Regions from separate parts of the Lachnoclostridium phocaeense genome, predicted to be linked through region 1. Evidence: riboswitches for the same ligand, from Rfam matches in the RefSeq annotation. Region 1 holds a riboswitch; the other holds the start of a gene.
What was found. Region 1 has a riboswitch for thiamine pyrophosphate ahead of thiW (energy coupling factor transporter S component ThiW). Riboswitches for the same ligand answer to the same signal wherever they lie in the genome.
Positions count from the first base shown of each region.

Region 2: it holds a riboswitch for thiamine pyrophosphate, as region 1 does, so the genes downstream of both, thiS (sulfur carrier protein ThiS) here and thiW (energy coupling factor transporter S component ThiW) in region 1, are expected to answer to the same signal.

Region 1 covers NZ_CAUGIN010000033.1:15,590-30,868, forward strand. The annotation lists gene Q5911_RS12625 (type 1 glutamine amidotransferase) at 1-56, shown strand, start outside; gene Q5911_RS12630 (helix-turn-helix domain-containing protein) at 80-436, opposite strand; gene Q5911_RS12635 (hypothetical protein) at 650-1,111, shown strand; gene ispG (flavodoxin-dependent (E)-4-hydroxy-3-methylbut-2-enyl-diphosphate synthase) at 1,243-2,298, shown strand; gene Q5911_RS12645 (PolC-type DNA polymerase III) at 2,291-6,865, shown strand; gene Q5911_RS12650 (hypothetical protein) at 6,963-7,259, opposite strand; gene Q5911_RS12655 (aldo/keto reductase) at 7,783-8,634, shown strand; gene Q5911_RS12660 (CDP-alcohol phosphatidyltransferase family protein) at 8,817-9,374, shown strand; gene Q5911_RS12665 (trimeric intracellular cation channel family protein) at 9,453-10,109, shown strand; TPP riboswitch at 10,203-10,312, shown strand; gene thiW (energy coupling factor transporter S component ThiW) at 10,385-10,894, shown strand; gene Q5911_RS12675 (hypothetical protein) at 11,002-11,133, shown strand; gene thiC (phosphomethylpyrimidine synthase ThiC) at 11,139-12,449, shown strand; gene Q5911_RS12685 (polysaccharide deacetylase family protein) at 12,545-13,384, opposite strand; gene Q5911_RS12690 (UbiD family decarboxylase) at 13,570-15,036, shown strand; tRNA gene Q5911_RS12695 (tRNA-Trp) at 15,167-15,237, opposite strand.
Region 2 covers NZ_CAUGIN010000023.1:29,062-44,340, reverse strand. The annotation lists gene Q5911_RS10810 (ABC transporter ATP-binding protein) at 1-597, opposite strand, end outside; gene Q5911_RS10805 (ABC transporter ATP-binding protein) at 590-2,335, opposite strand; gene Q5911_RS10800 (ketopantoate reductase family protein) at 2,361-3,311, opposite strand; gene Q5911_RS10795 (aldo/keto reductase) at 3,594-4,688, shown strand; gene Q5911_RS10790 (response regulator transcription factor) at 4,809-5,486, shown strand; gene Q5911_RS10785 (ABC transporter ATP-binding protein) at 5,576-6,493, shown strand; gene Q5911_RS10780 (ABC transporter permease) at 6,486-7,355, shown strand; gene Q5911_RS10775 (sensor histidine kinase) at 7,404-8,327, shown strand; gene Q5911_RS10770 (ABC transporter substrate-binding protein) at 8,446-9,450, shown strand; TPP riboswitch at 9,500-9,605, shown strand; gene thiS (sulfur carrier protein ThiS) at 9,835-10,038, shown strand; gene thiF (sulfur carrier protein ThiS adenylyltransferase ThiF) at 10,044-10,682, shown strand; gene Q5911_RS10755 (thiazole synthase) at 10,763-11,551, shown strand; gene thiH (2-iminoacetate synthase ThiH) at 11,580-12,797, shown strand; gene Q5911_RS10745 (thiamine phosphate synthase) at 12,790-13,404, shown strand; gene Q5911_RS10740 (acylphosphatase) at 13,483-13,758, shown strand; gene Q5911_RS10735 (4Fe-4S double cluster binding domain-containing protein) at 13,809-14,531, shown strand; gene glpK (glycerol kinase GlpK) at 14,661-15,279, shown strand, end outside.

The DNA.
Region 1 (15,279 bases):
ATGACAGCCAGGAGCTGGAGGCCAACAGGTATATTTACGAGCGTTTTGTGAAATAAATACAGGCGTCAGGAACTTTCCTCTAGGGCCGTTCCTGCGCCTGTTTTTCATCTCTGAGCTTTAGAAGTTCAAGATAGTCGAGGGCATGTTCTTTTGAGGTGACGGAGAGCTGAGAGTAGAGACGGAAAAATTTCTCGTCTATGATGCGCTCATGCTGTGTCCGAGAAAGCGGAGTCAGTGTTTCGTCCCCGTCGATGAGATAGTCTACAGAGACGCCGAAGATCTCGGCCATGTCTGCCAGCTTCTCGTGAGAAGGCTGACGGTGCTTCGTTTCATAGCCTGTGATCGTACTGCGGGAAAGGTTCATGCGCTGGCCAAGTTGGAGCTGCGTCATATTGTGTTCCGCGCGAAGTGTTTTCAGTCTCTGTGGAAATGACATGCCTCTTCCTCCTTTGTATTGATACCATATTTTACCAGCTTAAAGCCGCGGACGGGGAAATAGTGTCGATACTCAACAAAATGTTGCGGTAAATGATGCGAAGCGGCGCAAAATGACGCGGGAGGATATGTCGTTGACACTGCCGCTAAAACCACCTATAATTTAAAAAAGGAAAAAGTCTCCGGGGAGGAGACATATGAGAGGACGATATTTATGCTGATTGCAAAAAATAATGAAGCTGAAAGAAGTAAACTTTGGAGGATCGTGATCACGGTCAGCTCCGTTGTGATCGTGGCCATTGCCGTATTTTTCCTTGTCCGCATGTTCACTTCCAATCCGCTGGAAGGTGCCTGGATGAGTGAGGGCAGTGAGCTTACACTGGATATAAAAGACAATGAAAGAGTGACAGTCACGCTGCCGGATGTGGTGGAACAGCAGGCCGTTGAAGTGGAGCTGCAGTACAGCCTGGACAGGGATGGAAAGATTGTTACTTTCAAGGAAATCCCAGGCGCGCTGGCTGATCAGGCGGATAAATCCGGAGGCCAGTACACGGAAGAGAACCTGCGCAGTGCTCTGACGAACCTCACCACAACTTTCTCCTACAGTGTGGACCAGGGACAGCTGACCCTCACAGAGAGAGAGTACGGGGAGCAGATGATATTTGACAGGCAGTAGGTGCTGAGGATACAGACAAAACAGGGTTCCTCTTTAAAGGTCCAAAGCTGAGACGAAGACCAGGGAGAGGGACTCTTTTTGTTCCATTGGACCTTATAGGAAAGTTATATGTATACAGAAGGAGAAGGGATATGACCAGAAATGAGACAAAACAGATCAGAATAGGCGATGTGTGGATCGGCGGTGGACATCCCATTGCCATCCAGTCTATGACCAACACAAAGACCGAGGATGTGGAAGCTACCGTAGCGCAGATCCTTCGTCTGGAGAAGGCAGGGTGTGAGATCATTCGCTGCGCAGTGCCTACGGAAGAAGCGGCTCTGGCGCTGAGAGAGATTAAGAAGAGGATTCACATTCCACTTGTAGCGGATATCCATTTTGATTACCGGCTGGCTATTGCGGCCATTGAGAACGGGGCGGACAAGATACGCATCAATCCGGGGAATATCGGCTCTAAGGATCGGGTCCGCATGGTGGTGGAGAAGGCGAAAGAGAAGAATATCCCTATCCGTGTAGGTGTCAACAGCGGGTCTCTGGAAAAAGATCTGGTGGAAAAATACGGAGGTGTCACGGCAGAAGGGATCGTGGAGAGCGCACTGGACAAGGTACATATGATTGAGGAGATGGGGTATGACAATCTGGTGGTCAGCATCAAATCGTCTGATGTATTGATGTGCGTGAAGGCCCATGAACTGATCGCCAGAGAGTGCCCTTACCCTCTCCATGTGGGAATCACTGAGTCGGGCACGCTCATGTCCGGAAATATCAAATCATCCATTGGCCTTGCCCTTATTCTGAACCAGGGGATAGGAGATACCATCCGCGTATCTCTGACGGGAGATCCGGTGGAGGAGATCAAGAGTGCCAAGCTGATCCTGCGGACGCTGGGGCTGCGAAAAGGCGGTATCGAGGTAGTCTCCTGTCCCACCTGCGGGCGGACCAAGATCGATCTCATTGGCCTGGCAAATAAGGTGGAGCAGATGGTGGCGGACATTCCCCTTGACATCAAGGTGGCCGTCATGGGCTGCGTGGTTAACGGTCCCGGGGAGGCGAAGGAGGCTGACATCGGAATTGCCGGCGGCATCGGCGAGGGCCTGCTTATCAAAAAGGGAGAGATCGTCAAGAAAGTAAAGGAAGAGGAACTTCTGGACACACTGAGATGGGAGCTTGAACACTGGAATGAGTAAATTGTTTTTTGAAGTGTTTCCAACTTTAAAGGTAAGTGAAGAGATGAAGATGCTCCTTGCGGAGGTGGAGGTCACAAAAGTGGCCTCCAACTCCGCAAGAGATTTTATACGTGTGCATATTTTCAGCCGGCATCTGATCAAGAAACGGCGGATCTATGAGCTGGAGAAGATGATCAAGGAGCAGCTTTTCGGCAGGGCTCCCATCCGCATCGAGGTCAGGGAGGACTATCAGCTGTCTGCCCAGTATACGCCGGAAAATCTGATGCGGGAGTACTACGACAGTATTCTCCTGGAAGCAGAACAGAAAAGTGTGGTTGAGCGGAATATGCTCCAGACTTCCAGTTATTCTTTTGAGGACGGCAATATCATGTGCCTGACCCTTCAGGATACGGTGATCGCCCAGGGAAAGAAGGACTCCGTGGTGCAGCTTCTTACTTCTGTGTTCAACGACCGATTCCATGTGCCTTTGGAAGTGCGTGTGGTCTATGAGAAGCCCAAGGAGAGCAGCCTGAAGTACAATGACCTGAAGCTGCAGCAGGAAGTAGACGCCATTGTAGAGAAAAACCAGGTTCTGCGCAAGGAAAGGCTTCTGCGGGAAAAAGCCGCGGAGGAGGAGAAAGAGGGCACAGCCTCTGAAGGGAAGAAAGAGGACAAATCTGCTCCCGCTAAAAAGCCGGAAGAAGGACAGGCGGGGAAAAGTGGCTCCAAAGGCGGCTTCAAGGGTGGATTTTCAAAGGGAAACGGCGGTTTTCGGAAGAGAGAGTTTTCTTCTTACCGGAAATCGGACGATCCCAATGTCATTTACGGGCGTGATTTTGATGATGCGGCCATTGAGCTGAAAGAAGTGGTCAGCGAGATGGGAGAGATCACCATCCGGGGCAAGGTCATCAGCTTTGATACCAGGGAGATCCGGAATGAAAAGACCATCATCATGTATGCGGTGACGGATTTTACGGACACCATTATGGTGAAAATGTTTGTCCGCAACGAGCAGCTTCCGGATATGCTCCAGGATATTAAGATGGGTGCGTTCCTGAAGATCAAGGGCGTCACGACGATCGACAAGTTCGACGGGGAGCTGACCATCGGTTCTGTCACAGGCATCCGGAAGATCCCGGACTTTACCGTGACCAGAAAGGATACGGCTCCGGAGAAGCGGGTGGAACTGCACTGCCATACGAAGATGAGCGATATGGATGGCGTCTCCGAGGTGAAGGACATTGTGAAGCGCGCCCACGACTGGGGGCACAAAGCCATCGCCATCACGGATCACGGCGTGGTGCAGGCGTTTACAGACGCCAACCATTACATAGAGACACTGGACAAGGACGATCCCTTTAAGGTTATTTACGGGGTGGAGGCCTACCTGGTGGATGACCTGTCGGATGTGGCCATCAACGAAAAAGGGCAGGATCTGATGGGTACATTCATTGTCTTTGACCTGGAGACCACAGGTTTCAGCCCCATCAAGGACAAGATCATCGAGATCGGGGCCGTGAAGGTGGAGAAGGGAAAGATCACAGATAAGTTCAGCACTTTTGTGAACCCGCAGATCCCGATTCCGTTTAAGATCACCCAGCTCACCAGCATTACCGACGCCATGGTCATGGACGCCCCTCCCATCGAGGAAGTGCTGCCGCAGTTTCTGGAGTTTATCGGGGACGGTGTGCTGGTGGCTCACAACGCATCCTTTGATGTCAGCTTTATTGAGCAGAACTGCCGCTACCAGGATATCCAGCCGGATTTTACTTCCGTGGACACGGTAGCCATGGCCAGAGTTCTCCTGCCCACCCTGTCCAGGTTTAAGCTGAACATTGTGGCAAAGGCTCTGAATATTTCCCTGGAAAATCACCACCGGGCAGTGGATGATGCGGGAGCCACGGCGGAGATCTTTGAGAAATTTGTGGAGATGCTGGCAGAGCGGGACATCCATACACTGAAGGAACTGAACCGGTTCGGGGTGAAGAACAATGCGGACTCTGTAAGGAAGATGCCCTCTTACCACGCCATTATCCTGGCCAGGAACGATATTGGAAGGACAAACCTTTACACACTGATCTCTAAGTCCCACCTGGATTACTTTGCAAGGCATCCCCGGATACCCAAGAGTGAATTTTCCAAATACAGGGAAGGCCTGATCCTGGGGAGCGCCTGCGAGGCGGGCGAGCTTTACCAGGCCATCCTGGATGACAAGTCCGAGGAGAGGATTGCCCGTATTGTGGATTACTATGACTATCTGGAGATCCAGCCCCTGGGAAACAATGCCTTTATGATCGACAGTGACAGAGTATCCAATGTCCATTCGGAGGAAGATTTAAAAGAGATCAACCGAAAGATCATCCGGCTGGGGGAGAAGTTCAACAAGCCTGTAGTGGCCACCTGTGACGTCCATTTCCTGGATCCGGAGGATGAAGTCTACCGCCGGATCATCATGGCGGGAAAAGGCTTTGGGGATGCGGACAACCAGGCGCCCCTTTACCTGCGGACGACAGAGGAGATGCTGGCAGAATTTGACTACCTGGGTTCAGCTAAGGCAAAAGAAGTGGTCATCGATAATCCCAACATGATCGCGGACTGGGTGGAGAAGATCTCGCCAGTGCGGCCGGATAAATGCCCTCCTGTGATTCCCAACTCGGATCAGATGCTGAGGGATATCTGTTACAACAAGGCCCATGAGATGTACGGCGAGGATCTGCCGGAAGTGGTGGTGGAGCGTCTTGAGAGGGAGCTGAACTCCATTATCTCCAACGGGTTTGCCGTTATGTACATCATTGCCCAGAAGCTGGTATGGAAGTCGGTGGAGGACGGCTATCTGGTAGGATCCCGTGGATCGGTAGGGTCCTCTTTTGTGGCTACCATGGCCGGGATCACGGAGGTCAATCCATTAAGTCCCCACTACTACTGTCCCAAGTGTCATTACAGCGATTTTACCTCAGATGAAGTGCGAAAATACGCCGGAGGCTGCGGCATGGATATGCCGGACAAGAATTGTCCGGTGTGCGGAGAAAAACTTGTAAAAGACGGGTTTGATATCCCCTTTGAGACATTCCTTGGGTTTAAGGGAAACAAGGAGCCGGATATTGACCTGAACTTTTCCGGAGACTACCAGAGCAATGCGCACAAGTATACAGAGGTTATCTTCGGTGACGGTCAGACATACCGGGCCGGCACCATTGGTACTCTGGCGGATAAGACGGCCTTTGGATTTGTGAAAAATTATTTTGAGGAGCGGGGACAGAGAAAGCGTACCTGCGAGATTGACAGGATCGTACAGGGATGTACCGGTATCCGCAGGAGCACCGGCCAGCACCCTGGTGGAATCATCGTTCTGCCGCTGGGAGAGGATATCAACTCTTTTACTCCGGTACAGCACCCGGCTAATGATATGCATACGGATATCGTGACCACCCACTTTGACTACCATTCTATTGACCACAACCTGCTGAAGCTAGATATCCTGGGACACGATGATCCTACCATGATCAAGACGTTGGAGGAGTATATCAGCTCCCCGGCCATGGATAACGAATACAACGAGACGGACAACCGGTTTGACGCAACAAAGATCCCTCTGGATGATCCCGGTGTTATGAGCCTTTTCCAGGGAACGGAAGTTCTGGGCATCAAGCCTTCCGACATCGGAGGATGTCCGGTGGGATGTCTGGGTATTCCGGAATTTGGTACAGATTTCGTTATCCAGATGGTGGTGGATACAAAGCCAAAGACGCTCTCTGACCTGATCCGTATCTCTGGTCTGTCCCATGGGACGGACGTGTGGCTGAACAACGCCCAGGAGCTGATCTTAAGCGGAAAGGCCACTATTTCCACGGCCATCTGTACCCGTGACGATATTATGACCTATCTTATCAACAAGGGGATGGACAGCGAGGAGTCCTTTACCATCATGGAGAGGGTGCGTAAAGGAGCTGTGGCCAAGGGAAAATGTAAAGAGTGGCCGGACTTTAAGAAAGATATGACAGAGCATGGTGTGCCGGACTGGTACATCTGGTCCTGTGAGAAGATTAAATACATGTTCCCCAAGGCCCACGCGGCAGCTTACGTTATGATGGCCTACCGCATCGCCTACTGCAAGATCAACTATCCGCTGGCCTACTATGCGGCTTACTTCGGTATCCGTGCGGACGCCTTCTCCTACGAGCTTATGTGTCAGGGGAAGGAACAGCTCAATTTCTACATTAAGGACTATGAAAGACGCAAGGACTCCCTCAGCAAGAAGGAGCAGGATACACTGAAAGACATGAGGATCGTCCAGGAAATGTACGCCCGGGGCTTCGAGTTTGTGCCCATTGATATCTACAAGGCAAAGGCGTCCAGGTTCCAGATCGTGGACGGTAAGCTGATGCCGCCCCTTTCCAGTATCGACGGAATGGGAGACAAGGCTGCCGAGGCTGTGGAGGCCGCTTCCGAGCAGGGACCCTACCTGAGCAGGGATGATTTCCGCCAGAGGACCAAAGTCAGCAAGACAGTTATTGATCTGATGAACGATCTGGGACTTTTCGGAGATCTGCCGGAGAGCAACCAGCTCTCACTGTTTGACGCCTGGTAGAGAAAAGAAGAAATATCATAAGTGAAAATAGCAGGAGGACAGAGAAGGATCTGCCCTCCTGTTCTCTATGGAAAGACTTTTTGACTTGTGCTTATATTTATATCTGATCAGCCAGCTTCTGTACCGTTTCCAGATCTGTCTCCAGTTCCCGTGCAATCTTTTCCAGAGAGCTGCCTTTTGCCAGTTTCTTGCGGATCAGCTCCAGAAACATGTCTGCTTTGCCATCGGAATAGCCGTCCTTTTTGCCGTCAGAATAACCGTCGTCATAGCCCTCTTGGTGCATAGCCTTTTCATATTTCTCCTGGTCAAACGTCTCCAGAACCATCTGGATCACCTCCGATTTCTGCTCTGTCAGAATATCCTTCAGAACCCCGTCCCGGATGCAGGTGTCCACTGCCTGTCTGCCTCGGGATATTCATCAGTATTTATGAAGTTTGATTTCAAATGTTACACCTCCATTATAGACATAAAAACAGAAAGCTGCAACCTTTTAAGAGCTCATATAAAAGGGAACAAAAGGCGGAAACCGCCGGTTGAATAAAAGAATGTCATTTGACAATGACATGAGGGAAAAGATTTTCCCGTTGAGTGGCTTTTATTATAACTGACATAAAGCAATCTGGCAATATGGCAGAATAGACAAAATTATGGAAAGTATATTGTAAATCAGAAAATATGGACAGGAGATTGAGCTGAAAGTGCTCACGGACGACCAGGCCGTATTTGTGCAGGGAGAAAGCACAGAAATCCTGTAGGCTTAAAGGTTAAAGAGGCGTTTTGAACGGCAAGAGTATGCAGATTAGTTATACTATAATACTCCATTGGCATTGTACTTTTTTGAAACTGTGTACTAAAATGTAAACAGGGAAAACAAAAGTGGTTTCCTGTAATGCATAGGTTTAAAAGGAGGAAGAGTCATGGAAATGATCACATTGAACGATGGTAATAAAATCCCGGCAGTGGGATTTGGCGTATTTCTTGTGCCCAATGACGGGCCTGCATACGAGGCCGTATCCCAGGCGCTGAAGGCAGGTTACCGCCATATCGATACAGCAGCAGCTTATTTTAACGAATCTGACGTAGGAAAAGCGGTGAAAGACAGCGGGATCCCGCGGGAGGAGATCTTTATCACAAGCAAGCTCTGGCTCCAGGACTACGGTTACGAGGCGGCCAGAAAAGGACTGGAGACATCCCTGGAAAAGCTTGGTCTGAACTATGTGGATCTGTATCTGCTGCACCAGCCATACGGCGATGTGGCCGGCGCGTGGAAAGCGCTGGAGGAGGCAAAGAAGGAAGGCAGGATAAAATCCATCGGCGTCAGCAATATGACTCCAACGATCTGGAAGGAATTTGTTCCTCAGTTTGACACCATGCCGGCTGTGAACCAGGTGGAGTGCAATCCTTTCTTCCAGCAGAGAGAACTCAGGGCGCTTCTGGACGAGGCGGATGTGAAGATCGAGGCGTACCAGCCGTTAGGGCACGGTGATGAGGCTCTTCTTAGTCATCCGGTTATTGTAAAACTGGCAGAAAAATATGGAAAGAACCCAGGGCAGATCATTCTCAGATCTGAAATACAGGAGGGACTGATCGTCCTGCCGAAATCTACCAACCCGGAGCGGATTGCGGGCAATATAGACATTTTTGATTTTGAGCTGGAGGACAGCGAGATGGAAGAGATCCGTGCCCTGGATACGGGAAAGGGACACCACGATCCGGAGGCGCCGGGTGTGGCGGAAATGCTGCTTGCCAACTACAAGATCCACGACTAGGTTTCTGCGGTATAGAATCGTATATCTGCAGCTTCGACGTGCTGTGCGGAAGACACTTCTGCCCGGCACGTCTTTTTTGCCCCGTAACACCTTGTCTGTCCGCGGGCGTTGGTATATACTTTATTGTATACGTCCGGCCGGAACCGGATGATCCGCATAAAAAATAAAGAAGGAGCATCAAGATGATACGAGAAGAAACTTCAAAACATAAAATACTGACCATTCCCAACATCCTGTCCTTTTTCCGGCTCTGTCTGATCCCGGTGTTCGCCTGGCTTTACTGTGTGGAGAAGAACTATATATGGACCGGGATCGTGCTGATCATATCTGGTGTGACGGATACGGCGGATGGTCTGATAGCGAGACGGTTCCACATGACAAGCGATCTGGGAAAGGTGCTGGATCCAGTGGCAGACAAACTGACCCAGGCGGCCATGCTGGCCTGTCTTCTGACAAGATTTCCTCTCATGGTGCTTCCCCTTGGGATCATGGTTGTAAAAGAAATATTCATGGGCATTACCGGACTTCTGGTAATCCGGAAGACGGGCAGCGTATTCGGGGCAGACTGGCACGGGAAAGTCACCACCTGGCTTCTCTACGCCATGATGGTTCTCCATCTGTTCTGGTACAATATCCCGGCACAGGTGTCACAGGTACTGATCGGGATCTGCGTGGTTATGATGCTTTTGTCCCTTGTGCTCTACGGCAGCCATCATATCAGGACGCTGAAGAAAAAATAAATACAGGTTATACAGATGGCAGGCAGCCGGTTTGCGGCAGCCCTGTCAGACAATGATGCGTGTGAGAGGAAGAAGAAAATGAGTGTTCAAGATAATGTTGTTTTTATATTGGAGGTCATTGGCACAGTGGCCTTTGCTGTCTCTGGAGCACTGGTGGGGATTCAAAAATCCATGGATATATTTGGCGTGTGCGTGCTGGGAGTGATCACCGCCGTGGGCGGAGGGGCTGTCCGGGACATTGTAGTGGGGATCATACCGCCCAACGTGTTCCGAAATCCGGTCTATGCGACGGTGGCTGTCCTGGTGTCCTGCCTTGTCTTCGGGGTGATGTATTTCCGGCAGTCCCTGTCCAGCGAAAGGCTGGGAAAATTGTATGACGGGGCTATGATGCTGATGGACGCTGTGGGACTGGGAATTTTTACAGTGGTAGGGGTAAACGCAGGCCTCCAGCAGGGATACGGGGATAACGCCTTCCTTCTGATCTTCACCGGGACAGTGACCGGTGTGGGGGGCGGACTTCTCAGAGATGTTATGGCAGGCGTTCCGCCCTACATATTTGTCCGCCACATCTATGCCTGCGCCTCCATAGCAGGCGCCGTGGCGTGTACGGCGCTCTACAGCGTGACCGGCATGACGGCCGCCATGTTTGCAGGGGTGATGCTGGTGCTGGTGATCAGGTGCCTTGCCTCACGCTACCGGTGGAATCTGCCCAGGATCAGTCTGGAAAACGAATAGGAAAAGGATGAAAACAGGCCGGCTCTTTGGCGAAAATCCTTGCAAATAGGTTTTCTCAGGTCTATAATGATTATGGATCAGATACAATTGGATAAGCGTGTCACGGGGAGCTGGCCGTTAGCCGGCTGAGAGGAGGCTGTTATCGTCTCGACCCGCAACCTGATTTGGATAATGCCAACGTAGGGATGTGTGTTCGTGTGTTAATAGGAGATGCCCTCGTGCATCTCTTTTTTGTTCCGTGCATCTGATCAAATAGAGAAAGGAGCTGTGTATTGATGAGACAAAATACAGCAACGAAGAAACTGGTGCTTGCAGGAGTTCTCACAGCTCTGGCCGTCGTGGGGAGTCTGATCAGTTTTCCCATAGCGGGCAGCAAGTGCGCTCCGGTGCAGCACATGGTCAACATTCTGGCCGCAGTGACGCTGGGACCCGGATGGGGCGTAGGAATCGCTTTTACGGCAAGTCTTCTGCGCAATATCCTGGGGATCGGAAGTCTTCTGGCCTTTCCTGGCAGTATGGTGGGAGCCCTCTGCTGCGGACTGGTCTATGCAGGCTGGAAAAAGCTGGCGCCCACCTGTGTGGCTGAGGCACTTGGGACAGGCATCCTGGGCGGACTTTGCGCCTACCCTGCAGCCAAACTACTGATGGGGATGGAGCCTGCGGGACTTTTTGTGTACGTTGTCCCGTTTCTCGTGTCCACCGTGGCAGGAAGTATACTGGCATTTATCCTGATCACAGTGTTAGAGAAGGGCGGCGTCATGAACCAGCTGCGGGCAGCTGGGTAAATATGCAGATCGGAGGGCTTGCCCTCTGAAAAAGCGGCAGACTGGGGACACCACTTTGTGTCGCTATAGAAAAATCTGGTTGTACAAAAAAAGGAGGAAATACAGCCATGATGATCACCGTGTTATACAGAGGTGAAGGCGTCGGCATCCGGATGGAGAGAAGGGGAAAGGATCCCTCTTCTCCCCGCTGTTTCCATGGCCGGCGTCAGAAAAAGAAGGAAAAACGCAAATGGAGGTAGGACGAATGGAAACTTACACAACACAGATGGATGCAGCCCGCAAGGGCATCGTGACATCCCAGATCAAGAGGGTGGCAGAGAAGGAAAACATGCCGGTGGAAAAGCTGATGCAGCTTGTGGCAGAGGGAAAGGTGGCGATCTGCGCCAACAAGCGCCACACCTGCCTGGATCCGGAGGGAGTGGGCAGTATGCTCCGCACAAAGATTAATGTAAACCTGGGTGTATCCAGGGACTGCAAGGACTATGACATCGAGATGCAGAAGGTGATGAGCGCCGTGAATCTGGGAGCGGAGGCCATCATGGATCTCTCCAGTCACGGCAATACCCAGCCTTTCCGGCAGAAGCTGACAAGCGAGTGCCCGGTTATGATCGGGACTGTGCCGGTGTACGACAGTGTGATCCACTATCAGAGAGATCTGGCGACTCTCACGGCAAAGGATTTTGTTGATGTGATCCGTCTGCACGCAGAGGACGGGGTGGATTTTGTGACTCTTCACTGCGGTATTACCCGCAAGACCATTGAGCAGATCCGGAAACACAAGAGAAAAATGAACATTGTGAGCCGGGGAGGAAGCCTGGTATTTGCCTGGATGAGCATGACAGGGGAGGAGAACCCGTTTTACGAGTACTTTGATGAGATCCTGGATATCTGTGAGGAGTACGACGTGACCATCTCCCTGGGAGACGCCTGCCGTCCCGGCTGTCTGGCTGACGCTACAGATGTCTGCCAGATCGAGGAGCTGGTGCGCCTTGGCGAACTGACAAAACGGGCCTGGGATCACAATGTACAGGTTATGGTAGAAGGACCGGGGCATGTGCCGCTTGACCAGGTGGCGGCCAATATGGAGGTGCAGAAGAGTATCTGCATGGGAGCGCCTTTCTATGTGCTGGGGCCTCTTGTCACAGACATTGCACCGGGGTACGATCATATCACAGCAGCAATCGGCGGCGCTGTAGCAGCTATGAGCGGAGCGGCTTTCCTCTGCTATGTAACACCGGCAGAGCATCTGGCCTTGCCAAATGTGGAGGATGTGAAGCAGGGCATCATCGCCTCCAAGATCGCGGCTCACGCGGCGGATATTGCCAAGGGCATCCCGGGAGCGAGAGATATAGACGACCGCATGGCCGAGGCGAGGCAGAAGCTGGACTGGGATGCGCAGTTTGAGTGTGCCCTTGACCCGGAGACGGCAAAAGCGATCCGGGACAGCAGGAGCCCGGAGGATGACCACAGCGACACATGCAGCATGTGCGGTAAATTCTGTGCCGTGCGCAGCATGAACAAGGCCCTGGCAGGAGAGTACATTGATATTCTTTAAATCGGCGGGCGGAAAATAAAAGACGGAATGAGAGGCGGACCTGCTGAAGAGAAGTGCCGGGAACGGCACCCGGATGCAGGCCCGCCTTTTGTCTGTCATTTTTCTTGTTTTGTGTCTGCTGCAAGTTCTTCAAGTGACCCAAAAGAGTATCCCATGTCCTCCCACTTCCCCAGAAGTTCATCCATGATCTCTCCGTTGGTGGAGGAGGTGCTGTGGAGGAGGACGACAGCGCCCGGATGAATGCGGCCCAGCAGTTTGTCAAAGGCCTCTTCCTTTGTGGGCTGATCGTCCTGGTACCAGTCTACGTAGGCGAGGCTCCAGAAGAAGGTGTGGTAGCCAAGTCCCTTTGCCATTTTCAGGTTTTCCACATTGTACTTCCCCTGGGGAGGACGGTAAAATTTTGTCATCTCCTTTCCTGTGATCTCTTTATAGCAATTTTCCACACCCTCCAGCTCTTCCCGGAAGGCTTCCAGGGTGGAAATCCGGGACATATCGGGGTGAGTGGAGGTGTGGTTGGCTACCGTGTGTCCCTCTTCCACCATCCGGCGGATCAGATCCGGGTTCTCAGAGATGAAGTTTCCCACTACAAAAAATGCAGCGGGAGCTTTATGCTTTTTCAGAGCGTCCAGAATGGGCTCGGTATTGCCATTCTCATAACCTGCATCAAAGGTCAGGTAGATCCGTTTCTGATCTGTATCGCCCAGGTAGAAGGCATTGTACTGTGCCAGTTCATCCACAGTGGCATTTCCCACGGGAGGCTGGCCCTCCTCCTGGAAGCCAAGGCCCCAGTTTCCCTCGGCTGAAGAATGGATCTGATCAGAGTGGGATGCGGTGACAAAGGAGGTCACCTGGGCGGCCGTGCGTCCAAGGAGAAAGGCAGCGGCCAGTATAAGAGTGACCCGGAGAAAAGGAAGAGGTCTCATTTTGCGGAACATAGGATGGTATCCTTCGTCTTGCAGTTGTCTTTTTATTATATGAGGGGAGAGGGGCGGGTATGACGGGGAGACTGCTGATAAAAATACAGGAGATCCGCCTGTTTGACATGGAAAAATTTCTTTACTATAATCGAAATCATCAGGGTATTGGTACCTGAACAGGATATGTCACGAGGAGGGAAAACATGATGATCAAAAGTTTTCGAGAGTATGTGGAAAAACTGAAAGAATGCGGTGAGATTGTGACTGTTGAGAAGGAGGTGGACTGGAACCTGGAGATGAGTGCTATTACAAGGCGTGCCTATGATCTCCCGGCACCGGCACCTCTTTTCCAGAATATCAAAGGGTGTACTCCGGGATTTCGGGTGCTGGGGGCGCCGGTAGGGTTGAGCCCGGACCGGAGCCATCCATTTTTGAGGGTTGCTCTGTCTCTGGGGCTTCCGGTGGATACGAGTGTCCCGGGGCTGGTGGCGGAGTGGTCGCGGCTCCCGGATGTGAAGCCCATACCGCCAAGGGAAGTGGAGAGCGGTCCATGCAAGGAAAATAAGCTGTTTGGGGATGAGATCGATCTGACAAAACTTCCGGTTCCCTGGATCCACCATGGGGATGGGGGACGCTATATCAATACATATGGGATCTTTATCGCAGCCACCCCGGACGGGAAATGGGTAAACTGGGCCATCTCCCGTGCTATGCTGGACGGACCCCGGACGATCGCGGGCGTTGTGATCCCGACCCAGGATTTTGGAAAAATCTATGCGCGGTGGAAAGAGATAGGAAAGGAAATGCCCTTTGCTCTCTGCCTGGGTGTTGATCCGGCTATTGCCATGATCGCCGGCTATCCTCTGCCTTCCGGTGTAAGTGAGGGAGAGATGATGGGCGGCTGGTATAAAGAGCCGGTGGATGTGGTGAAGTGTGAGACAAATGATCTTCTTGTGCCGGCATCTACAGAGATTGTCATCGAAGGGCTGGCGTCACTGGATGAAAAGGTGCCGGAGGGACCGATGGGCGAATACGGCGGGTATGTGTGGTCAGGGAGAAGCCAGCAGGTACCCTGCTTTAAGGTCACAGCCATGACACACCGGGATGATCCCATTATGCCTCTCTGCGTGGCCGGTGTGCCTACAGAGGAGAATCATACCAACTGGGGCATCAGCATTGCCGCCAGTATCCAGAATGTACTGCGCAGGCAGGGATTCCCGATAAAAGAATGTTTCATTCCCATGGAATCCGCGGCTCATTGGTTTGTCGTCTCTGTGGACAGAAACCGTTCCTGCGAGGATGATGACAAGCTGGCATCTGAAATCGGAAGAGCTGTATTTTCTTCAAAAGGGGGATCTTATATTCCAAAGGTGATCGTAGTGGACGACGACATTGATCCAAGCGATATCAGCCAGCTCACATGGGCTATTGCCACCCGGCATCACCCGGACAGGAGAGTGACGATTCCGGAACAGTATATATTCCCGCTGGTAGCGTACCTGAGTCCGGAGGAGAAGAAAAGCGCTGTCTCCACGCGTGTGATCTACAACTGTCTGACTCCGTTCCACAGCTGGCCTGAAGAGCGCAGACCAGTAGAAGCATCCTTCCGCGGATATCCGGAGGAGCTGCAGCAGAAGGTGCTGGACAACTGGGAAGAATATGGATTTTAGAAGCGTTTCGGAGGCTCTTTCATTTTCGTGATTTAATATTTTGATACCCTGTTTGATACCCTTTGATTTTCCGAATAAAACAAAAGAGCTGGAAACGCTTATTTTTCAAGCATTTCCAGCTCTTTCATAACAGGGGATGAGAGAATCGAACTCCCGCTAAGAGTTTTGGAGACTCCTGTCATACCATTTGACCAATCCCCTGCATCATTTTCTGACCTAAATCGGTCACTTGATATTTATATC
Region 2 (15,279 bases), on a different contig from region 1:
TTTGAACATGGTGAAGGATTTCTTTGAGATGAAATCTGCCACCAGAAAGGACATGGGGCTTAAGACGACAACCACCAGGGTGATCCATGGGTTGATGCCCAGCATGAAAAGGATCGTTCCCACAATGGTGGCCACGCCTGTAAAGAGCTGGGTAAAGCCAAGGAGCAGGCCGTCCGAGAACTGATCAATATCTGTGATGACACGGCTTAATAGATCGCCCGAGGAGTGCCGGTCTACATAGGACAGAGGCAGCTCCTGCAGATGGTTGAAGGCCTGAACGCGAAGGTCGCGGACAATGCGGTAGGTGACCTTGTTATTGATGTGGTTCATGATCCACTGGGCTGCGGCGGTGATAGCAATGGAGAGGAGGATCCCTGTGATCACGGCCATAAGTCCCGCGAAATCCACCTGCCCCTCCCCCACGATGTAGTCCACGCCCCGGCCGGTGAGGATGGGGACGTAGAGGGTCAGTCCCACGGTCAGTGCCGAGAGCAGGAGAGAGAGGACTACAAGAGCGGTGTAGGGCCGGATGTAGTGGAGGATCCGTCTCAGCGTTTTTTTGTTGTTCTTCTTTTTGTCTGATGTCTCTTTATGCATTTGCAGATGCCTCCTTTCCGGCAGACTGGGATGCGCAGATTTCCTGGTATACATGGTTGGAGGAGAGAAGCTCCTGGTGGGTGCCGTACCCGGCGGGACGCCCGTCATCCATGACAAGGATGTGGTCTGCACTCTGTATGGCAGATACCCGCTGGGAGATGATGAAGACGGTCATGTTCCCTGTGTTCTCCCGGATGGCTTTGCGGAGCCTTGCGTCGGTGGCAAAGTCGAGGGCCGAGGCGCTGTCGTCCAGAATCAGGATATCCGGCTGCCCCACAAGGGCCCGGGCGATGGTAAGACGCTGCTTCTGCCCGCCGGACAGGTTGCTGCCTCCCTGCTGGATCACAAGGTCAAGCCCCTCCCTTTTGCTGTCCACGAACTCCCTTGCCTGGGCCGTGTCCAGCGCCCGGTAGATCTCCTCATCTGTGGCATCCCGTTTGCCCCACTGCATATTTTTGCGGAGGGAACCGGAAAAAACAGTGGCCTTCTGGGGCACGATGCTTACCCGCTTCCGGATGGAGGAGGGCTTAAGGGACTGCACATCCTGTCCGAAAAGCCGGATGGTGCCGGAGGTGCAGTCGTAGAACCGGGGGATCAGGCTTGCCAGAGTGGATTTGCCTGAACCGGTTCCCCCGATGATGCCGATTGTCTCTCCGGGCATGGCGGAAAAACTGATGCCGTGGAGTGTCTCCTCTCGGGCCCCGGCATAGGTGAAGCCCACATTTTCAAAGGAAACAGCAGGATGTCCCTCTTTGGCAGGGGAGAGTAAGGGGGCCTCCCCCTCGTCGGAAATGGAGGGCTCCACATCGAAGATGGCACCTACCCGGGCGAGACTGGCGAGAGCCCGGGACAGAAGGATGATCAGGTTGGCCAGCTTCACAAGCTCTGTCAGGATCTGGGACATGTAGTTGATGAGGGCGATGACCTGCCCCTGTGTCAGATTCCCTGCATCCACCTGCCGTCCCCCAAAATAGAGGACTGCGATGATCCCCAGGTTGATGATGACGTAGGTGAGAGGATTCAAAAGAGCAGAGATCTTCCCCACAAAGAGCTGTTTTTTGTACAGCCCGCACGTCTCCTGGCTGAACCGTTCTTTTTCCTCCTCCTGCCTTGCAAAGGCCCGGACAACCCGGATGCCAAGGAGATTTTCGCGGGTCAGAAGGAGAACCCTGTCAAGCTGCCTCTGGACTTTCTTGTAGAGGGGCATGCTGACAAGGAGGATGGTGAAAACAACCACAAGAAGCACAGGGATAGTGACGGCAAAGGGAAGGGCCGCATGGACATCCACGGTGAAGGCCATGACCATGGCGCCCAGAACCACAAAGGGGGAGCGCAGGAACAGCCGGAGGAACATGTTTATTCCATTCTGCACCTGATTGACGTCATTGGTCATCCGGTTGATGAGGGTGGAGGTGCCGATAGTGTCGATCTCCTGGTAGGAGAAGGTGCCAATGTGGGCAAACAGGTCGCTGCGCATGGTCATCCCGGCACTGACAGCGGACTTGGCCGCAAAGTACTGGGCAGTCAGGGAGAAGGAAAAACCCACGATGCCCAGGAGGATGAGGAGAGCCCCCATCTTCCAGAGGTAGGGGCCATCGTTTCCTGCAATCCCCACATCGATCATCTGGGCCACGACCAGAGGGACAAAGAGTTCAAAGGTCGCCTCCAGCATCTTGAAGAGAGGGGCCATGACGGTGATAAAAGGATGGGGCTTTAAATAATTGAGTAGACGCTTCATTGTTGTGATCCTTTCTCTGTTGGTATCAGTCTGCTTTTCTGCATGTTTCTTTCAGTTCTTCGTACATTTTTTCAGAGACAGGGGCAGCTGTGCCGAGCCGCCGGGCTTCCCGGACGATATAGCCGCTGAATGTCTCAAGCTCTGTGGGCCGGCCGGCATTGACGTCCCGCTGCAGGGAGCTGGTGGCATCATACTGGAGTTCGTAGTGGAAGCGGTGAAGGATAGCATCCCGGTGCGCCTTTGTGACGTGGATGCCTTTGGCCAGAGCCACATGCCAGGCCTCGTCCACGAGAGCCTCGTAGATAGCAGCTTTTTGTGGATCATCCCGGAGCTGGCCGATGGAATTGTTGTAGAGGGCTGTCTCTACATTGTAAGCGCAGTTTAATATGTATTTTTTCCAGATCTCTGCCTGGATATCCCGGGAGGCAGTGCAGTCCACGCCGGCTCCGTTGAGGAGGTCTGTCACATCACAGCATTTCTTCCAGTCGGCAGGATCCGCATCCTGGATGCCCACATAGAGGTTGGCAAACTTATCCTGCTGGGTGACAGAGTAGTCGGCATTGGCAAAAGCCACGATGTAGATGAGGGAGTCAATGACAGTGGCCCGGGGCAGATACTCCCGCACCCGGTCGCCGGGATCAGCCCCGTTCATGACCGGGATGATGACCGTATCCTCAGACACACAGCCGGCCAGGGAGCGGCAGGCCTCCTCAAGAGAGTAGTTCTTCACACAGATAAAAATGTAGTCCTGGGTTTCCAGATCCGCCGCTGTCTCCACTACATTTTCCGGGTGAACGGTGCGCTCGCCCCGGTAGTCACTGTGGAGGATAAGCCCTCCTGACTGGATGGAGGCACCTCTGTTTCCTCTGGCGACAAAGGTGACATGAGGGTATGTGTCCGCCAGCAGGGCGCCCACGTAGCCGCCTACGCCTCCCAGTCCAAGGACCGTGATTTTTTTGTCTTCAAATCGTTTCATGATCTATATCCTTCTTTCTTTGCGGGGCCGGGGCGGAGAGAGAAGATGCCGCCGGCGCAGCCGCTTTTTCCTTTTAATATGAAGTGCGGCATGCACAACAAATATATTATACCATACCCCAAAGGCTGGTGAAATACTATTTTGGGAGAGAGGATAAGGCTGCCGGGAGCTGGGAAACCATTCAAAAAAGCTATGGCAGGATATAGGATACAGGTATTTGTTTTTTGATGCAGGCGGACCCTATAATGGGAGGGAAGATAAGAAGTACAAGGAGGGATTTTTATGGAATACCGTATACTTCCAAGAGGAGGAGAGAAGATCAGCGTGATCGGACTTGGAGGAGGATATATCGGCGAGGGCGGTGAGAAGGAGATGAGGAAGGCCCTGGAGCTGGCTGTCGGGCGGGGAGTCAATTACTTTGACCTGGCCATGTCAGAGGCGTCTCCCTTTGCTGTATACGGAGAGACTCTGAAAGACAGAAGGAAAGAGCTCTACTACCAGGTGCATTTTGGGGCTGAGTACAGGACGGGAAAATATGGCTGGACCCTGAGCCTGGAGCGGATCAAAAAGTCTGTGGACTGGCAGCTTAAAAATCTGAAGACAGATTACATTGACTTCGGCTTTGTGCACTGCATCGACGAGGAGGCAGACCTCAGGAAAGTCCTGGAGGGCGGCACGCTGGACTATATGAAGCAGCTGAAGGAGGCGGGAGTCATGCGCCATATCGGGCTTTCCTCCCACACGCCGGGGATCGTGAACCGGATGCTGGATACAGGGCTCATCGACATGGTCATGTTCAGCATCAATCCGGCCTATGACTACCGGCACGGAGACTATGCCATCGGGACGGTAGACGAGCGGACGGCCCTGTACCGCCGGTGCGAGGCGGAGGGAGTCGGCATCTCTGTTATGAAGGCCTTCGGGGGTGGACAGCTTTTAAACGCAGGGACTTCACCCTTTGGGCAGGCCCTCAGCGAGTACCAGTGTATCCAGTATGCCCTGGACAAGCCGGGCGTACTGACTGTTCTCCCCGGCCTTAGGGGAACCGAGGATCTGCGTCGCCTTCTGGGCTTTTTTGAGGCCGCGGAAGAGGAGAAGGACTACTCTGTCCTGGGTTCCTTTGCACCCCGGGAGGCGGAAGGCGTCTGTGTCTACTGCAACCACTGCCAGCCCTGTCCTTCCGGCCTGGATGTGGGGCTGATCAATAAGTACTATGACCTTGCCATGGCAGGGGATGCGCTGGCCAGGAACCACTATCTGAATCTGGAGAAGAAAGCTTCCAGCTGTACTGGATGCGGCCACTGCGACAGGCGCTGTCCTTTCCAGGTGAAGCAGACAGAGAGGATGAAGGAGATCCGGGATTATTTTGGTGTCTAAGGGAAGAGGGCCGGGAGAATGCAGAGTAAGAAAACCGTCTTGTTTTTCGAATTTTATGTTGCTACAATGATAGGAAAAGGCGGAAGAATCCGCCAGCTGCATGGAGGAGAGACATTCTGAATGAGCCATATTCTGATCATAGACGACGACACAAACATCAATAACCTGCTTAGAGAGGCGCTGGAGAAGGGCGGTTACACCTGCAGCCAGGCCTACTCCGGCACTGAGGCGCTTTTGCGCCTGGACATGGAGCCCTTTGACCTGGTCCTCCTGGACCTGATGCTGCCGGGCATGTCCGGGGAGAGGGTGCTGGAGGAGATACGCAGAAAGAGGGATATCCCGGTCATTGTGCTGACTGCGAAGGACCGGCTGGACGACAAGGTGGACCTCTTAAAGAGCGGGGCGGACGACTATGTGACAAAGCCCTTTGAGATACGGGAGGTGCTGGCAAGGATCGAGGTGCAGCTGCGCAGGCGGGGGACAGCCGAGGCTGCCGGGGACACTCTGAGCCACAGGAAGATGACCCTGGACAAGGAGCCCTTTAAGGTCTTTGTGAGGGGAAGAGAGCTGCCCCGGTTTACACGCCAGGAGTTTGCCATCCTGGAACTCCTCCTGTCCCACCCGGGGCGGGTCTACAGCAAGGAGGAGATCTTTGAGTACGCCTGGGAGGAGCCCTACATGGGGGAGACCAAGACGCTGGATGTGCACATCAGCAATATCCGCAGGAAGATAAAGAAGGAGACGCAGGAGGAGTACATTGAGACTATATGGGGTATCGGCTACCGTATGCCCCGGTAAGCTTTACCTTTTCTTTAGATTTTATTTGCGAAGGATTAAGGAAAGGTCCTTAGAATGTAAGACAGATCGAGAGAAAAGGAGTGAGACATATGAGTGAGCTGCTGCTGCAGACAAGAGCATTGACAAAACAGTACGGCAGGCACAGGGCAGTAGACCAGGTGAGCATGCATATAAAGAAGGGGGCGATATACGGTTTTATCGGCAGGAACGGAGCGGGCAAGACCACTACCCTGCGGATGATCAGCGGTCTGGCCTCCCCCACGGCGGGAGAGATCGAGCTGTTCGGGTGCAGGGGCCGCGAGCTGAGCCGGATACGCTCCAGGGTGGGCTGCCTTATCGAGGGGCCGGGCCTCTATGGAAGCATGTCTGCCAGAGACAACTTGAAAATGAAGAGCATGCTCCTTGGCGTGTACAAGAGGGGATACGAGGAGGAGCTTCTGGATATCGTGGGCCTTGGGGGCGTGGGCAAGAAGCCGGTGAAGAGGTACTCCCTGGGCATGAAGCAGAGGCTGGGCATCGCCCTGGCCCTGGTGGGAGAGCCGGACCTGCTGGTCCTCGACGAGCCCATCAACGGCCTGGACCCACAGGGGATCGCGGAGGTGCGGGATACGGTGCTGAAGCTGAACAGGGAAAGGAATATGACGATCCTCATTTCCAGCCATATCCTGGAGGAGCTCTCCAAGATAGCCACAGACTACGGGATCATCCACAACGGGACTCTTCTCCAGGAGTTGACGAACGAAGAGCTGATGGAAAAATGCAGCGAGAGGCTGGAGGTCACACTGGATGACCCGGAGCGGGCTGTTCCGGTGATGGACCGCCTGGGAATAAAACGATACCAGGTGGCAGACAGGGAGCACATCTATATTTTTGAGAGGCTGGAGGAGAGCGCGGCGCTCAACATGGCCTTCGCAAAGGCAGGAATCCCTGTGCGGGGCATCTCTGTCACAAACGAGGAGCTGGAGACCTATTTCTTAAAACTGACAGGAGGCGGGGCAAATGCTTAATATGATAAAAATGGAAACATACCGGATGCTCCACACAAGGAGCGCCTATGTGATCCTCATCGTGCTGACGGGGTGCGTGCTTTTTACTAATATCATGAGCCGGGATGAGTATCGGGCAGACACAAGGAAGGCGGCCGAGGCATCGGTGGATATGGTGCAGGTGAGTCCCTCCTCGCCGGATGAGAGCGGGGAGGAGACGCCCAATCTGGGTATGACTGTCACTCTCCCCACCACACCTGGAGAGCAGGTGACTGTGTTTGACCTGTTTGCGGCAAATATACAGGGGCGATTTATAGCTCTTTTTATTGCTATATTCACGATTTTGTTTTCCGGGGCGGACATGAGCAGCGGCTATGTGAAGAACACAGCGGGACAGGTGAGGAGCCGGGCGGCCCTTGTGGCGGCCAAGGCGGTGGCTGTGATGGTGTACACAGTGTTTACCATCCTCTTTTTCGTGGCCATTGAGGCGATTTCTGATGCCTTGCTTTTTGGAGCTTTGGCCTGGGGTGACCCGGGCGAGTTCCTCCCTTATCTGGGAGCGCAGACAGCGCTGCACTGTACCTTTATGGTGGTCCTGTGTGCCCTTACAGTGATCATACGGAGCAGCGTGCTGAGCATGGTGCTGGGGGTGCTGCTCTGCCAGAACCTGGCTATCATCCTGTACGGCGGGGCGGAGACACTGCTGCGCAGGATGGGGGCTGGAGATGTTGACATTATCTCCCACACCATCACGGGAAAGATTGCCATGCTCCCCCTGGCGCCCTCCGCGTCAGACGTGACAGGAGCGCTGCTGACAGCGGCCCTGTTCCTTGTCCTGGCGGCAGGCCTGGGGGCTCTCGTGTTCCAGAAGAGGGATGTGTAGGGGACAGGAGAAGTCAACAGGAGGAGCATTTACAGAAGGAGAGACAGGATGCTGACTATTATCCTTATAACAGGTATCGTGATCCTGGCGGCAGTGCTGTGGAAATACCAGCGGCAGATGAAGGACATCTGCCGCCAGATTGCGTTCCTGCGGGAGCACGACAGCAATATGCTCATCACGACCCAGATCCGGGCCGGCGGGGTGGGCGAGCTGGCAGAAGAGCTCAATGAACTATTGCTGGAGATGAAAAGTGAACACAGAGAGTACATGGAAAAGGAGGGAGAGATTGCCCGCATCTACACGGACCTGTCCCACGATATCCGCACGCCTCTCACCTCCCTGGACGGGTATTTTCAGCTCCTCCGGGAGACCAGAGACCCGGAGGAGCAGGAACGGTATATCCGCATCATCCAGGAGAGGATCGGCAGTCTGAAGGAGATGCTGGAGGAGCTGTTCACTTACACGAAACTCCAGGGCGGGCGCTATGAAATAGAGAGGACAGCCTGCCGGCTGAACCGGATCCTGAAGGAGACGCTGTTTTCCTACTACGAGGAATGGCTGGCGCTTGGGATCAGACCGGAGTTTTCCATTCCTGAGGAGGAAATCTGTGTGGAGGCAGACCCCCGTGCCCTCAGACGGGTCATCCAGAATCTCATTAAGAACGGGATGGACCACGGCGAGAAGAAGATCCGCATTGCGCTCAAGAGGCAGGGGAACAGGGCTGTCATGACCTTTGCCAACCAGGTGTCCTGTCCGGACAAGATTGATACAGAGCATGTGTTTGACAGGTTCTACAAGGCAGATGAGGCAAGGAGCCGGACCTCCACGGGGCTGGGCCTCTCCATTGCCAGAGAGCTGGCCCGCAGGATGGAGGGAGATATCGCCGCCCGTATGGAGGAAGACTGGTTTGTGGCTGAGGTGCAGCTTGCGGCGCTGCCATGTGGAGCAAAGGGGTATACAGAGGACGTGTGAAAAGAAAATAAAAAAGGGCTTGACTTTTCTGCGTATCTCTGTATAATTTATTTCATAAATACTTTAGCACTATAAAGTGTAGAAGTTTTAAGTGATAAAGCGACAGGAGGAAAAGGACATGAAGTTAAAAAAGGTAACAGCAATCTTACTGACAGCAGTCATGACAGCCGCACTTGCAGCCTGCGGAAGCAGCTCAGGAGACAGCTCTGGAAGCAGCGGAGATGACGCAGGCGGAAGCGGTACATATACTATAGGAATCTGCCAGCAGATGGAGCATGCGGCTCTGGATGCGGCCACGGAAGGGTTTCAGGATGCCTGCCGGGAGCTGTTTGGCGAGGACAATGTAGAGTTTGACGTGCAGAACGCACAGGGAGAGCAGACTATGTGCTCCACCATCGTTAATAATTTTGTTTCTTCTGATGTAGATTTAATTCTTGCCAACGCTACCCTGCCTCTCCAGACAGCAGCCCAGGCGACGTCAGACATCCCGATCCTGGGAACTTCCGTTACTGATTATGGCAGCGCGCTGGGAATAGACGACTGGACAGGAGCCACGGGAGTGAACATTTCAGGGACAAGCGACCTGGCGCCAATCGAAGAGCAGGAGGATATGCTGCTGGAGCTTGTGCCGGAGGCGAAGACAGTGGGGATCCTTTACTGCTCCGCAGAGTCCAACTCCAAGTACCAGGCAGAGCTTTTTGAGGCAGAGCTGGAGGCGGACGGCATTTCCTACAAAGAGTACACAGCTGCCGACTCCAACGAGATACAGTCTGTGACTCAAAACGCGGTGGAGGAGTGCGATGCCATCTACATCCCCACGGACAACACCATGGCGTCCAACACCCAGATCATCAACAATATCTGCCTTCCCGCCAAGGTCCCGGTGATCGCGGGAGAGGAGGGCATCTGCAGCGGCTGCGGCGTGGCCACGCTCTCCATCAGCTACTACGATCTGGGATACCAGACCGGCGAGATGGCATACAAGATACTGGCAGAGGGAGAAGACATTGCATCCATGGAGGTGGAGACAGCGGCCCAGGTGACGAAAAAGTACAATCCCGCTATCTGTGAGGAGCTGGGCATCACCATCCCGGAGGGATATGAGGCCATAGAAGCCGAGTAGAGGAAAAGCTATTGACTTTTCCTGGCAAAGTGGGTATATTGGGACATGTAAATTGCATAGGGGGAGCTTGTAGACAGGCTGAGAGGAAGTTGGGAACTTCGACCCGGGAACCTGATTTGGATAATGCCAACGTAGGGAAATAGATGAGAGACTGCGGGAAATGGCATGATGCCATTTCCCTTTTCTTATTTTGCGGGCAGGTCAGGAAATTTACAGACAACAGAACAGGGCAGGACCATGTGAGTGAACAGTGAATGGATAAGGACGGTTCACGAAGGGGTGCACCACCGCGGGTGTATTCTTTCGTGAACCTTTTTTTCTTGGGACATATTTCTGCTGTCCCTTACCAGAGGACGACTGCCCGGAAGAAAGGAGGAGGGTTTTGTGATCACAGCGCGCATTAATGGACAGCCGGAGACGTTTGCGTCGTCCCTTTCTGTCAGTGCATTTCTGGAAGAAAAGGGATACAGGCCGGACCGGGTGGCCGTAGAGCAAAATGGCTCCATTGTGCCCAAAAGGGAGTATGAGAGCCGCCTTATCGAGGACGGAGATACACTGGAAGTCGTAAGTTTTGTGGGAGGGGGCTAGAGAAGATGCAGAACATCCAAGTAACAGAAGAGGAGATCCGGCAGGCCCTCGTAAGTCGCCACACAGAGGGCATCCAGGCACGGATCAGCGCCGCCCGGGTGGCGGTGGCGGGCCTTGGAGGTCTTGGGTCAAATATAGCGGTCAGCCTTGCCAGGCTGGGGGTGGGACATCTCCATCTGATCGATTTTGACAGGGTGGATGTGACCAATCTGAACCGGCAGCAGTATTTTGCCGACCAGGTGGGCATGCCAAAGACCGAGGCCCTTCGGGAGAATCTGCTGCGGATCAATCCCTGGCTGGATCTGCGGACAGACTGCCTGCGGGTGACAGAGGAGAACGCTGCCGGGCTGCTGCGGGACGACACCTATATCTGTGAGGCCTTTGACGTTGCGGAGCAGAAGGCCATGTTTGTCCGGACGGTGCTGGAGCAGCTGCCGGAGAAATATCTGGTGGCCGCCAGCGGCATGGCAGGGTACGGGGACGGCAATGAGATCCACACAAGGAGAGTTGTCTCCCGCTTTTACCTGTGCGGGGATGAGAAAACTGAGGCTGCAGCAGGACGGGGGCTTATGGCGCCCAGGGTGGCTCTCTGCGCGGCTCATCAGGCCAACATGGTGATCAGGCTCATACTGGGCGAGAGTTAGGAAGTTATCACAGGCAGAAACGAAAAGACGAAGAAATGAAAAAGCGCCGGCCAGGAAAAGCCGGCGGGGAAGGAAAGAAAATGGAAACAAGGATAGACAGCAAAAAAGACACATGGAAACTGGGAGATCATACATTTACATCCAGGTTCATCCTGGGATCCGGAAAATATTCCCTGGACCTGATCCGGGCAGCCGTGGAGCATGCGGGGGCTCAGATCGTGACTATGGCCCTGCGCCGGGCAAATGAGGGAGGACTTGCCAACATCCTGGATTACATACCGGAAGAGGTGGCTGTCCTGCCCAACACTTCCGGTGCGAGAAACGCCCAGGAAGCGGTGCGGATCGCAAGGCTGGCAAGGGAGGTCTGCGGCAGTGACCTGATCAAGATCGAGATCATGCGGGACACCAAATACCTGCTCCCGGATAACTATGAGACGGTCAAGGCCACAGAGATCCTGGCAAAAGAAGGGTTTACCGTCATGCCCTACATGTACCCGGATCTGAATATGGCAAGAGACATGGCGGAGGCGGGAGCTGCCTGCATCATGCCGCTGGGGGCACCCATCGGTTCCAATAAGGGGCTCTGTACAAAAGAGTTTATCCAGATCCTCATTGATGAGATCGATCTCCCCATCATCGTGGACGCTGGGATCGGGAAGCCCTCTCAGGCCTGTGAGGCCATGGAGATGGGGGCTGCCGCTGTTATGGCCAACACCGCCATCGCCACATCGGGAGACATCGCGGCCATGGCCGGCGCCATGAAGCTGGCTGTGGAGGCGGGACGCGCCGCTTACCTTGCGGGGATGGGAAGTGTCCGGGCAAAAGGAGGAAGCGCCTCATCGCCGCTTACCGGGTATCTGAGAGATTAACAGTTGGCATAGAAGGAGGCTTGCGAAAATGAGCGCAGAAAATCATATAAATGAGAGCATTTTAAACGATGAGATCCGGGAGCATCAGCGGGAGAATCGGATCGACCATATGACGTACCTGCCGGATATGGAGGATATCGGCTCGGAAGTGATGGACAAAGTTATAGCTGAGATGGACCGCTATGACTACGACAGCTACACGGAAGCGGACGTGAGACGTGCGCTTGCAAAGGAAAGCCGCTCCCCGGAAGATTTCAAGGCCCTTCTCTCCCCGGCAGCTATGCCGCTCCTGGAAGAGATGGCCCAGGCGGCACAGGCGGAGACCAGGAAGCATTTCGGCAACTCGATCGCCATGTTCACGCCGGTGTACATCGCAAATTATTGTGAAAATTACTGCATTTACTGCGGATTCAACTGCCACAACAAGATAAAGAGGGCCCAGCTTGACGAGGCGGAGATGGAGAGAGAGTTTGCGGCTGTCGCAGAGACCGGGCTGCAGGAGATCCTGATCCTGACAGGGGAGAGCAGGAAGAAATCTACTGTGGAGTATATCGGAAAGGCCTGCCAGATCGCCAGGAAATATTTCCGTGTCATCGGGCTGGAGGTCTACCCCATGAACTCGGACGAGTATGCGTACCTGCAAACATGCGGGGCAGACTATGTGACGGTCTTCCAGGAGACCTACAATTCCGACAAATATGAGACTCTCCACCTGGCCGGACACAAGCGGATCTTTCCCTACCGGTTCAACGCCCAGGAGCGGGCCCTTATGGGAGGCATGAGAGGTGTGGGATTTGCCGCCCTTTTAGGGTTGGACGATTTCCGGAAGGATGCATTTGCCACCGGCATGCATGCATATCTGCTGCAGAAGAAATATCCCCACGGGGAGATCGCCTTCTCCTGTCCGCGGCTTCGTCCCATTATCAACAATGACAAGATCAATCCCATGGATGTCCACGAGGCCCAGCTTCTCCAGGTAGTCTGCGCCTATCGGCTGTTCATGCCTTTTGCAAGCATCACCATATCCAGCCGGGAATGTGCCAGAGTCCGGGATAACCTGGTGCAGATCGCTGCCACCAAGATCTCGGCGGGAGTCAGCACCGGTATCGGAGAGCACGGCGATGATGTGGCGGATCGGGGCGACGAACAGTTCGAAATTTCAGACGGCCGGTCGGTTAATGAGGTCTATCATGCCCTGGAGTCCAACCATCTGCAGCCTGTCATGGCGGAGTACATCTATGTGTAGGAAAGAAATGGCAAAGAGAGGCCTTCCGGATGAGGACGTCCTGTCCCGGGTGGCGGTGGTGACAAACCGCCATCTGGCCGCACGGCCCTACCTGGAGCAGATCCGCCGGGTCTGTCAGTTACATCCGGCGGCTGTGATCGTGCGGGAGAAGGATCTGGAAGAGGAGGATTACGCCCGCCTGGCCGGACAGGTGCTTGCGATCTGCCGGGAGTACCAGGTGCCCTGCGTATATCATACATACCCGGAAGCTGCGCTATGTGCAGGGGTGGATGCCATCCACCTGCCGCTGGCGCTTATGAAAAGATACAGGGAAACGGGGATTTTAAAGGAATTCATCCATGTGGGAACATCGGTCCATTCTGTGCGGGAGGCTGAGGAAGCGCTGCGGCTGGGCGCCACCTGCCTGACTGCGGGGCATATTTATCTTACGGACTGTAAAAAAGGGCTGCCTCCCCGGGGAACCGCCTTTCTGCAGGAAATCTGCGCTCTGGCGGATGTGCCGGTGTGGGCCATCGGCGGTATACATATGGGCACGGGTCAGATGAAGGAAATCCTGTCCTGCGGAGCGGCGGGCGGCTGCATCATGTCGGAGATGATGCGGATATAACTGGAAGGACTTGTCAGCCTGTGGAAAAAGAATTAGAATAAAAACAATACCTCAGATGAAAGAGAACAGGAGGAATATATGGCTGAAGTCAGAAAAAAATTGAATTTCCGCGGGAGGGTGCAGGGCGTGGGTTTCCGTTACAAAGCCAAATACCTGGCCCAATCCCTGGGGATCACAGGCTGGGTGAGAAATGAGATGGACGGGACCGTGACGCTGGAGATCCAGGGAAGGCCCCAGCTTGTGGACAAGCTCCTGTACAGCCTGAACCACGACAGCTTTATCGAGATTGACTGGATCGATGGGAAAGACCTCCCGCTGGAGGAAGATGAGAAGAGCTTTAAGGTCCTGCTGTAATGTGAATACTGTTAAGTACTGCCATTCTGTAAGGTGAGGAGGGACAGGGCATGGAGGATACACTCTGGAAAGAACTGAAATCTGTGTTGGAGCAGGAAGGGGCTGCGCTGGCAGGGTGCGGGGATCTGGCCGAAATCATGTCCCGGCAGGAGCATACCCCGCCATATCCTGTGGGTGTGGCCGTGGCTGTCCCGGTTCCGGAAAAGATCGTCCGGCAGATCCAGGACGGCCCCACGCTGGAATACTATGAGACCTACCATTCCCTGAATCAGAAACTGAACAGGATCGTGCTGGCCGGAGAGGATTTCCTGAAAAGCCGGGGATTCAGGGCCTATGCACAGACTACGGACAGAGTCAGCCAGGATGAAAACTGGATCACGCCTCTTCCCCACAAAACAGTGGCCACGAGAGCAGGGCTTGGATGGATAGGGAAAAGCTGTATCCTTGTGACGGAAGCGTTCGGCTCAGCCATCCGCCTTTCGTCGCTTCTCACAGACGCCCCTCTTCCCTGCGGACAGCCGGTCACAAGTTCCCGCTGCGGCGCCTGCAGGGCCTGTGTGGATAACTGTCCTGCACATGCCTTGAAAGGGACACTGTGGAGTGCAGGCATGGGCCGGGAGGCATTGTTCGACAAGGATACCTGCTATAAGAAACAGGTGGAACTTATGCGGCAGCGCACCGGGATCGAGGCGGACTTGTGCGGAAAATGCTTTGTCGTGTGCCCTTATACCCGCCGCTATCTGGCAAGGGAAGACGCAGAAGCAGGCAGATAATTCAATAGGATAACAGACAATAAGGAAAGTATTCAGAGGTAAATACAAAATAACATACCAGTTACTGCAATTCCGGACGTAATACTTTTTAAAAGTATTACGTCCGGAATTGCAAAAAGGAGGACAATTATGAAACAATTTGTGATGGCGCTGGATGCCGGCACCACCAGCAACCGCTGTATTTTGTTTGACAAACAGGGGAATATATGCAGCGTAGCTCAGAAGGAGTTCACTCAGTATTTCCCGAAACCGGGCTGGGTGGAGCACGATGCGGATGAGATCTGGTCCACCCAGCTTGGGGTAGCGGTGGAGGCCATGAGCAAGATAGGGGCGGAGGCTACGGACATTGCTGCGATCGGTATCACGAATCAGCGGGAGACTGTTATTGTGTGGGACAAAAAGACAGGGGAGCCCGTCTGCAATGCCATTGTGTGGCAGTGCCGCAGGACAGCAGGTTTTTGTGACAAGCTGATAGCAGAGGGCCTGGAAGATATGATCCGCCGGAAAACCGGTCTTAAGATTGACGCATATTTTTCCGCCACAAAGATCAAGTGGATCCTGGACCATGTGGAGGGTGCGAGACAGCGGGCTGAAAGGGGAGAACTCCTCTTTGGCACAGTGGAAACCTGGCTGATCTGGAAGCTGACAAAGGGAAAAGTTCACGTGACAGATTACTCTAACGCATCCCGGACCATGCTTTTTAATATCAATACCCTGCAGTGGGATGAAGATATCCTGAAGCTTCTTG